2 regions of the Arthrobacter caoxuetaonis genome follow, and region 1 is predicted to be linked to the other one. Evidence: riboswitches for the same ligand, from Rfam matches in the RefSeq annotation. Region 1 holds a riboswitch; the other holds the start of a gene.
What was found. Region 1 has a riboswitch for cyclic di-AMP ahead of NF551_RS02870 (M23 family metallopeptidase). Riboswitches for the same ligand answer to the same signal wherever they lie in the genome.
Positions count from the first base shown of each region.

Region 2: it holds a riboswitch for cyclic di-AMP, as region 1 does, so the genes downstream of both, NF551_RS07910 (LysM peptidoglycan-binding domain-containing protein) here and NF551_RS02870 (M23 family metallopeptidase) in region 1, are expected to answer to the same signal.

Region 1 is NZ_CP099466.1:614,764-619,835, forward strand. Features, by position in the region: gene serC (phosphoserine transaminase) at 1-874, opposite strand, end outside; gene NF551_RS02865 (iron-dependent transcriptional repressor DtxR) at 1,106-1,819, shown strand; cyclic di-AMP (ydaO/yuaA leader) riboswitch at 1,888-2,091, shown strand; gene NF551_RS02870 (M23 family metallopeptidase) at 2,095-2,859, shown strand; cyclic di-AMP (ydaO/yuaA leader) riboswitch at 2,984-3,140, shown strand; gene NF551_RS02875 (NlpC/P60 family protein) at 3,145-3,939, shown strand; gene NF551_RS02880 (NlpC/P60 family protein) at 3,976-4,758, shown strand; gene NF551_RS02885 (HNH endonuclease) at 5,035-5,072, shown strand, end outside.
Region 2 is NZ_CP099466.1:1,726,351-1,731,422, forward strand. Features, by position in the region: gene hrpB (ATP-dependent helicase HrpB) at 1-717, shown strand, start outside; gene NF551_RS07905 (CarD family transcriptional regulator) at 733-1,245, opposite strand; gene NF551_RS07910 (LysM peptidoglycan-binding domain-containing protein) at 1,504-2,406, opposite strand; cyclic di-AMP (ydaO/yuaA leader) riboswitch at 2,410-2,584, opposite strand; gene NF551_RS07915 (MBL fold metallo-hydrolase) at 2,892-3,563, shown strand; gene NF551_RS07920 (hypothetical protein) at 3,560-4,039, opposite strand; gene NF551_RS07925 (hypothetical protein) at 4,158-4,799, opposite strand; gene NF551_RS07930 (hypothetical protein) at 4,796-5,072, opposite strand, start outside.

The sequences.
Region 1 (5,072 bases):
CGGCCCAGGCATAAATACGGCCTGCTGAGTCTGCCGTGCGGTCCGTGGCGAACTTCAGCCCGCCGTTCGAGTTCAGCCACTCCAGCTGGGCGTTCAGTGTCACCAGGGTGGAGAGCGACGGCGTGTTGTAGGTCTGGTTCAGGCGTGAGTTGTCGATTGCCGTCTGCAGGTTCAGGAAATCGGGGATCCAGCGGTCCGATGCGTTGATCCGCGCTGCACGCTCAATGGCGGCCGGGGAGAACATGCCAAGCCAGAGCCCGCCGTCGGACGCGAAGTTCTTCTGCGGTGCGAAGTAATAGACATCCGCCTCCGAGAGGTCGACGTCGAGTCCGCCGGCAGCGGATGTCGCGTCGATCAGGACCAGGGAATCCTTGTCCGCACCTTCGACCCGGCGGACCGGAGCCGCAACGCCCGTGGACGTCTCATTCTGCGGCCAGGCGTACACGTCGACGCCCGCCTCGGCCTGCGCCTCGGGACGGGTTCCGGGCTCCGCCTTGATGATGCTGGATGCGGACAGGAAAGGCGCCTTGTTCGTAGCCGCAGCGAACTTGGATCCGAATTCACCGAATGAAAGATGCTGTGCCTTGTTCTCCACGAGGCCGAATGACGCAACATCCCAGAACGCCGTGGATCCGCCAACGCCGAGGACTACTTCGTATCCTTCGGGAGCGGAGAACAGCGAGGAAAGTCCCTCCCGGACGCTGCCGACCAGGTTCCGGACCGGAGCCTGGCGGTGGGAGGTGCCAAGGAGCTTTGCTCCGGCACGGGAGAGAGCCTCCATTTGTTCGGGGCGGACTTTGGAAGGACCGGCACCGAAACGTCCGTCCTTTGGAAGAAGATCTGCAGGGATGGTAAGTGCGGTGGTTTCGCCCATTGTTGTATTTGCTCCAAGCGGGTTGGCAGGGTACTTCACGTACCTTTCCATTCAACACCCGGCGGCCGTGACGTTCCTATTTGTGACCGGGTGCCCTAAGGTGGCCCGCGCCATGGTGTTTGGGCCCGTTTCGGTGCGATGGGCTAACGTGGAACCGAACCTGCGGCGCGGTCTGCGCCACGCCGGTTTTCCATCCCTTCTCTTCCGCACGAATGCTAGGAGCGGCTGGTCATGACGGACCTCATAGACACAACTGAGATGTATCTTCGAACCATTCTGGAACTCGAAGAGGAGAACATCGTGGCTCTCCGGGCGCGGATTGCCGAGCGTCTGCGCCATTCCGGTCCTACGGTCTCCCAGACCATCGGCCGGATGGAACGCGATGGCCTGGTTGTGGTTTCGGGAACCCGTCAGCTGGAGCTGACCGAATTCGGACGCCGGCGGGCAACGGAGGTCATGCGCAAGCACCGCCTGGCCGAGCGCCTGCTGGCCGACGTGATCGGACTGGACTGGGCCTACGTCCATGACGAGGCCTGCCGCTGGGAACACGTGATGAGCGAACGGGTGGAACGGCGGCTCTACGACTTGCTGGGACACCCCACAGAGTCGCCCTACGGGAACCCCATTCCAGGCCTGGAGGCGATTGGCGGGCTGCCCTCGGCGCAGACAACCAGCTGCCTGAATTTGGTCTCGGCGGTGGGTTCTGCCCAGCCGGGAGAAGAGATGCTGCTGGAACGGCTGGCCGAACCGATCCAGGTGGATCCCGAACTGCTGACCCAGCTCGATGAAGCCGGCCTGCGGCCCGGCGCCACCATTACGGCGGAGGTGGTAGGCGGCTATATCTCCGTGCGGGTTCCCGGGATTGAAGGCGCACTGGAACTGCCCGCGGAAGTGGCATCCCACGTCTTTGTCGCGCAGCCCGCCCGCGACATTCCGGTGTCCTGATAACGGAATGGTATCTTTTCGACTTTTTACCCTATAGTTGCATCTGACTACAGCAACCCCACCGCTTACCGGTCCGACAGCCGAACCCTGCCACTGGACCGCAGGTGCAACCGTTCGAAGGCAGGGGCGGAGGACCCAATCACCGGCAGCAGGGCTGCCTTGGGGTGAAGCCTCCGAGCAGCATGGAATCCTTGCGGATCCCGTGCGTCAGAGGCCGAGTTTTCTCTACTCGAATCCGACAGCTAACTTCGCAGGCTTTGCAGAGAGGGAAAAACTTGTCGAAGCATGCAGCTTCGGGCAGGCGCAGAGCCGAAACACCGGCTGCACCGCTGCGCCCACGCTCCACCGACCGGTCAACAGGCCGGCGCCGCGCAGAAACAGTCCAGCGCCCCCTTGGGGCGTCGGCACAGAAGCTGGCCATTGGTGCTGCGGCATCGGGCCTGGTCCTGACGGTCGCCCTGCCTACGACCGCTGCTGCCGATATTCCGATGGAGCAGCCCACGCCGTCAGCGGCACCTGCCGTGTCGGCGGATCCGAACGTCACACTGAGCTTCGACCGGGCGGCGCTTACCAGCAAGTTTGATCCGGACGCCAAGCTCCAGGGGCTCACCGTGGCCGGAATGGACGTCACGCCGGCCGCGGCCAAGGGCACACTGGCCACGCCGCTGGAATCCGAACTGGTGCAGGCCTCGTCCTTCGGTTACCGGGTCAGTCCGATCACGGGAGCAGCGGGAGAGCTGCACACCGGCCAGGACTTTGCTGCTGCCTGCGGGACCGAGGTCACGGCAGCAGCCAGCGGCACCGTTACCTTTGCCGGGTGGCATGCCCTCGGCGGCGGGAACCGCGTGGTCCTCGATCACGGCAATGGCGTGGAGACGACGTATAACCACCTTTCCGCCATCAGCGTGTCTGTGGGGGATAAGGTCCAGCGCGGCCACTTGGTGGGCGCCAGCGGCAGCACCGGCGCATCAACCGGCTGCCATCTGCATTTCGAAGTAATGGTAAACGGCACTGCTGTCGACCCTCTTGGGTGGTTGTGATCCGCTCAACACGCTTTCGTGACCTGAGCGTGACATTTCCCTGATGTTGTTATATTCTCGTCACCGTGCCTGGTTCGCAAAGACCGGGCACTCTCGAACAGTTCGCCGAGCTCTGCCACTGTCTGAGATCCGTTCGCAAAAATCGCATGGCAGAGGCGGGGGAACCAATTTTGGGTTTCGTAAGAAGCCCTAGGGGTTAAGTTGCTGGACCTAGCCGTCCGCAGCCGGGTGACTCCCATCCGAATCCGACAGCTCACCTCGCAGGCGTTGGGAGAGGCAAACACTGTGTCATCAAACACGTCCGGACGCCACCGTGCGCCCGCAGTCCAAACCAGCCCGCTTACGGCGCTTTCCAAAGCCGTAACCGCCAACGCAGGATCTGTCGGCCGTCAGGCCGCCGTCGTCGTCGCAGCTTCCGGCCTCGTCCTGGCCGCAGGTATGCCGGCGCAGGCCGCACCGGTCTCCACTGACCGCCAGGCACTGGAATCCACCCCCCTCAACGTTGTGACCTCCAACGGGACCGTCACGGTCTCCGAGCAGGCACCTTTCGAACTTCCGGTTGAGCCCCTTGCCGGCTCGCTTTCCGGTGCCGAGATCCGCGCCGAAATTGCGGCAGCCGAGCTCGCGGCAGCCGAAGAAGCCGCAGCGGCACTCGCCGCCCAGCAGGAAGCCTATGCAGCCCAGCAGGCCGCAGCCGCTCCCGCAGCCGCAGCACAGGCCTCCACCGGCCTCACCACGGCGTCTTCCGCTCCGGTGGCCGAGGTTAGCGCCAGCGGCGTTGCAGCCGGACTGGTAGCTTCTGCCTACTCGCAGATCGGCGTGGCGCAGGACTGCACCGCCATGGTCGAGAAGGCACTGCGCTCGGTCGGCAAGTCCGTCGGCGACCTCGGTCCCTCACAGTTCTTCGCTTTCGGTGCCGTGGTTGGCACTCCGCAGGCAGGCGACCTGGTAATCACCGGCGGCCACGTAGCCATCTACGTCGGCAACGGCCAAGTCATCTCCGGTGGCCTGAACGGCATGAACACCGGCCTGCACTCCCTGTCCGACCTTCCCGGCGCAAGCTTCGTCCGCGTCAGCTGACGCGCGGTTGCCTGAAACTACGGAGAAACACCTTCCATGACCTCGACAACTGAGCGCGCGCGCCACCGGGCTCCTGTCCAGCGCACCAGCACCCTCACCGCCCTGGCCGGCGCAGTCAGCACCAACGCCGGCACGATGGGCCGCCAGGCCGCTGTCATCGCAGCAGCCTCGGGCCTGGTACTGACCACCGGCGTCGCAGCAAACGCTGCCGGCGCGGAGACCTCCCGTGACGTGCAGACCAGCAAGCTGGATCTCTCCTCCATCCCTCTTCAGGTCCCTGCTGATGCAGCAGGCCTGGAGCTGAAGCTCGCACAGGTACCCGGCGTTATTGCTGCCGAGCAGTCTGTTGTGGAAGCAGAAACCGCCGAAACCGCCGAAACCGCCGACATCTCGGTGCAGTCGCAGGAGGTCATCGCTCCCGCAGCGCAGGCCCAGGGCACCGGTACAGCTGCTGCTGCACCCGCCCAGGCGGCTCCCGCAGTTGCCTCCGGTGTCGGCGCGACCATCGCGGCCGCTGCCTACGCACAGCTGGGCGTGATGCAGGACTGCACCATGCTGGCAACGAACGCCCTGGCAGCTGCAGGCATCAACTACCACGGGTGGCCGGCCGGTTACCTTTCCCTCGGCCGCACGGTGGGTGCAGCTGAGGCGCTTCCGGGCGACCTGATCTACTACGCCGACGGCGGCATGGGCCTGGCCCACATTGCTGTTTACGTCGGCAACGGCCAGGCCATCCACGGCGGCTTCTTCGGAAACCAGACAGTGGTTGCCCCGGCAGAGCTCGGCTCGGGCGGCGTCTACATCCGCGTTGGCGGCTAGCAGTACCTCTTCTTGACCTAGCAGTACCTTTTGACACAGCAGTACCTTTTGACACAGTCCGGCGAAGGACCTTCCCCCTCGGGAAGGTCCTTTGCTGGTTCTGCCCGGCTATAGGCGCGGCCGCTCGGCACTCCGCCGATTCCTTGCCTTTCCTTCCCCTTAAATGGCGCGATTGCCTCCCGCGGCTTACTCTTGCAATCAAGATTCGAAGTACCGCGGTGTAAAGGTGGGGCTGCTTCTCCGCCTGCACCGGCGGGCAGGCGAAGAGGAACGTGCATGCGAACCTTGGTTCTGAATGCCGGCTACGAACCGCT
Region 2 (5,072 bases), 1.1 Mb from region 1:
ACCGCTGTCTTTACGAACGGGAAGGTTGCCGCACGACGGCAGCGGCGGCTGGGCAGCATCGAGCTGGAGTCCACGCCGGTCCGGCCGACACCCGCGGAGGGCCGCACCGCCGTCGCCCAGGCACTGCAGCGCGAAGGGCTGGGGATCCTGGGATTCTCGCCTTCAGCTGATGCCCTGCGGCGCCGGCTGGGGCTGCTGCACCGGCTGGTGGGTGCGCCCTGGCCCGATGTTTCCGAACCTGCCCTGCTCGAGCGCGTCCAGGAATGGCTGGGCCCGGAACTGGAGGATCTGTCCCAGGGGGCACGCGCCTCCGGGGTGGACCTGCTGGATCCGCTCCGGCGCCTGCTGCCGTGGCCCGAGGCCGCACGGCTGGAGGAACTCGCCCCGGAGCGCCTCCTGGTTCCCAGCGGCTCCAAAGTGCAGATCACCTATCCGGAAGTGGACGACGACGGCGGCAGGCCGGTGGTGGCGGTGAAGCTTCAGGAATGCTTCGGCTGGGCAGAGTCTCCGCGCTTGGCCGGCGGCAGGGCGAGGATCCTCTTTCACCTGCTGTCCCCGGCAGGCCGGCCGCTGGCCGTCACCGATGACCTGGCGTCCTTCTGGGCCGGGCCGTACAGCCAGGTGCGTGCCGAAATGCGCGGACGCTACCCCCGGCATCCGTGGCCTGAGGACCCCTGGTCCGCCGTGGCGACGGCCCGGACGAAGGCCCGGATGTAGAAAAGGACGGACGGCCTACGTGACAGGCTCCGCCAGGGAGCTGCCGGCCGGGGCCCATACGCCGTCAAGCACCGCGGAGGCTTCCTCTTCGGATACGGCCAGGGAGAGCGAAATCTCGGTCAGCAGCGGCCGCCGGGCATGGCGGAGCATGTCCCGCTCTGCGTGGGAAAGCCCTTTGTCGAGCGACCGGAGCGTGAGGTTGCGGACCACCCGCGCCACGTCATTGATGCTGCCGCTGGCCAGCAGTTCAGTGTTTTCCTTGAACCGCCGGGACCACTGTGCTTCTTCTGCATCGGCTGCACCTTTGAGGATTTCCATCAACTGCTGCAGTTGGGTTCCGTTCAGGACACGGCGCAGGCCGACGTCGCCCGCCTTGTCCTTGGGCACCCATACCTGAAGCTTGTTGGCGTGGATTTCCAGGACAAGGTACTCAGTCTCGACTCCGCGCACCTTGCGCGTGGCGACCCTGAGGATCGTTGCGGGGCCGTGATGGGGATGGACTACTGTCTGTCCTTCGTTAAACGTCAATGTGTTTCCCTTTGGCTGCATCGAAGCCGGTCTTGTGGGGGCGGCTGCCTGTCAGGCAGGAGCGTTCAGGGGACGCCTGCAACGCGAGTCTCACCGCTTTATTATTTCATGCTTCGGCCGAGTGGTCGCGGGTAGGACGGGAGGCGGGGTGCGCTTTCCGGCTTTTCGCCGCGGGCTGCTCAGCAAACGCGGAACGCCCCTTCCCTTGGCAGGGTCGGGGCGTTCCGCGGGGCGGCAGCGAAGGCGCTGCACGCCTCCTTAGGCGCGGTAGTACACCGGGCCGGAGCCAACGTTGGCGGACTGGACAACCGTCTGGCTGCCGTTCCAGCCGCTGTGGATGGCCTGGCCGTTGCCGATGTAGATGGCGATGTGGGCCAGGCCCATGCCGCCGTCGGCGTAGTAGATCATGTCACCGGGCTCGGGGGTCGAAACCGGGGTGCCGTAGGCAGCCAGCTGGGCGGGTGCCAGATCGCCGACAGTGTGGCCAATGGAGCGGAGTGCCTGCTCCACCAGGACGGTGCAGTCCTGTGCGGCGCCGAGCTGGGCGTAGGCGGAGCTCAGCATGCTGGCGTTGCCGCCGATGGATGCAGCGGGCGCTACGGAGGTGGCCTGCGTGCTGACCGCGTAGTCCGTGTAGGTTGCCGGCGCCGGTGCAGCGAAGGTTTCCACCGGTGCGGTGTAAGTCTGGATCGGAGCGTAGGCCGCGGCTGGTTCAACAGCAACAGCAGGGGCTGCGGCTTCACCGGCGACGGTGATGACGTCGCCCGGGTAGATGATGGACGCCATGGACAGGCCGTTCAGGGCGAACACGCTGTCGAGGGAAACGCCGTAGTTGGCGGCGATCTGGCTCAGTGTGTCCCCGGCGACAACGGTGTGCGTGGTGGCTGCCACAGCTGCGGGAGCTTCGGTTACCGGCGCTGCAACGGGCTCTGCCACGGGTGCGGCCTGGACCGGTGCGGCTACGGGTGCTGCAGGGGCGGAGTCGTTCACGACGACGCCGGCCTGGGCAGGGGCTGCCATGCCGAACATGAGGCCGGAGCCTGCTACGACGGCTGCGGCGGTTCCGCCGATAGTCCGGGCTTTGCCCGGAGCGACCTTTGCGATGGTGGTCCAGACGCTGGTCTGGGCACAGTGGCGTCCGCGATTGGTTTTGATGAACAAGGAATTACCTCTCCCTATACCTGCGAGGTGAGCTGTCGGGTTCGGATGGGAGTCACCCGGCGAACGGTTCTCAACCGTCCGGCTTAACCCCAAGGATTCGAAAGGACCCAAAAAATTGGTTCCCCCGCCCCTGCCGTCGTGGTGCAAAAGGGTCCTTGGCTAGCGGCAGAGTTAGGTAACAAGCCAAGGCGCCGCATCAGGTTCTGCGGCATGCCAAGGACACTAACAGGCATTCCATTTGTATTGCAATTCGGTAACGACGGCGTGTTGCCATTGTGTTCTGTAGGTCACGCAGGTATTAGAGCAGCGAGCTTATCTTTCCTGTCACTGCAGCCACTTGGGCACTGGGCTCCCAACCCAGGTGCGAACTCCAAACAGCCCCGGAGAATGTGCGCTTTCCATGGGTCATTTTGGGTTTAGGGGGTCCGCGCCGGGCTGGCGGGAATACGCTTGAAGGCCCGGAACTGCAACGAAGGAGGCGCGCGATGAGCGAACAATCCGGTGAGGGCGGGACGCACCTGCCCGTTGAAGAGGTGGTGCGGGAAGTGGTCATCCCCGCCGGGGTTGCCGGTGCTGCCGAACTGGTTATGGACGTGCGGTGCTATGCCGTGGCACAACCAGCCGGCATCGTGATCATTGACACAGGATTGCCCGGAACGGAGGACGGCATCGCGGCTGCCGTCGAGGCGTTGGGGGGAACGTTCGCGGACGTAAGGGATATCGTGCTGACCCACCTCCATATGGATCACGTGGGATCACTCTTTGCGGTTGCTGAGCGGGCGCCGCACGCTGCGATCTACGCCGGCGGTCCGGACTCCATGGATATACGTGCCCCGAGACGGGTGACGCCGATAAGCGAGGGGGCTGTCATCCAGGACTTTGGGGTGCTCGCCACTCCGGGCCACACGAAGGGCCACGTGAGTCTCTTCCACGAGCCAACCGGAACCCTGTTCATGGGTGATGCCGCGGGTACGGAGAGTGGCGAAGTGATCCGGGGGCCGGAGGCCTTTACGGCGGATGCCGCACTGGCTGAAGAGTCGCTGGAGCGGATTGCGGACCTGGGGCCGGATCGGATTCTCTTCGCGCACGGCGCCGAGGTGGCTTCCCCGGCTGATGCCCTGGCCCGGATGGTCGGCGGACCGTACCGCCAGGGCTAGACTTCCGGGAACTGCCTGGCGAGACTCACCTGAGCGGAAAGACCCCCGGGTTCAGGCCCGGTTTCGGCGTGCAGTGAGCCAGACCGCGCAGTGAGCCAGACGAAGACTGCGCCGGCGGCGGTGGTTAGCACAGCTGCAGCCAACAGCAGGGCCGTGGGTGCAGTGCCGGACGATACTCCGGCATACAGCAACCAGCACACGGCCAGTGCGAGACCGGCAGCGATTGCGCAGAATCGTGCGGATTTTCCCGCGCCCGCGCTGAGGAAGGCGGCCACACTGGCCGGGCATGCGAAAGAACCGCCCAGCACTGCACCGCCAATCAGGGTCCAGAGGATAAAGCGGGCCTCCTCGCCCGGCTCAACCGCGGAGGCGAAGCGCTGCTGGTAGTTCAGCAGGGCCAATGCCATGCCTGCGAGGGCGCCAAGCGGGATCAGGAAAAAGACAGACTTGCGGGCCCGGGCGGGCGTGTTGCTCATGTGTCAACTCTAGCCGGGTCAACCACTCCCGCCCGGGCAGCAACGCTTCCCAAGGTTTCCCTTCCGGTGCCGGGGCGTCCAAAGCTCCCGGCACCGGAAGCGGATCCAGACAGCGGACCTAGGCAGCGGCAGACGGCCGGTGGGTGGCGGAAACCCAGCGCAGCAGCGAGTAAAGCAGCTGGGTGGCACCGGGCATAAAGCCCGAACCGTGGTGGTAAACCGGGTCCATGGTGGTAACCAGCAGGCGGGCGGGCTGGTTCACCTCATCCAGGTACAGGAGGGCTCCGCTATCCGTGCCGTCCTCTTCCATGGTGACCAGCGAGCGGGCACCCTCCGGGGGGTGCAGCAGCCCGTGGTGGTGCCAGTCCACTGCGCGCCGGGTGAAGAACTCCCATAGGGGGTCCTCGGGCAGGCGCATCCTGGTGCCGGTATCCGTACCGGTCCGCCAGGCCCAGAAGACGGTGGGGCGGAAGGTATAACCGACGCCGGGAAGCCAGTCCTCGACGTTGTTTTCGCCAAGTATGATCACGGTTTTGCCCGCGTCCTGGAGCGCTGCGCGGACAGCGGGTTCAAAGCGTGCCCGCTGCCCGGGGTGCAGCCGGTCGGCAACCAGTACAACGTCCAGTTCCGCCAGATCCTCGGGGGCGGAACCGGGCAGATAGACCGATTCGATCCGGTACGGCTGCAGCGCCGGGTCTTCAAGCGTGCGCAGCGCCGGGAAGGTTCCGCAGTGCAGCAGGCCGATGCGTGGAGTGTTCATGCTGATACTTCCTCGGGAGTGCGGGAGCCGATGGTGCCGGTCCCGGCACTCAGCCATGTGACCAGGTTCGGGCCGAGCCTGCTGGAGCTGTAGCGCTCGTCCGCAAAGCCCTCGAGATCAAGGCCGCCATGGACCAGCACCTCGCCCTTGGCCAGCGGATAGGTGTAATCCAGGGGAAGGGAGTTCGGGCCGATGCCCGTGACGGCGGCTGCGCCTTCGGGCAGCGGGGAATGGTAGCCGCGGCCGTAAAAGCCGGCCACCCCGATTTCCTGG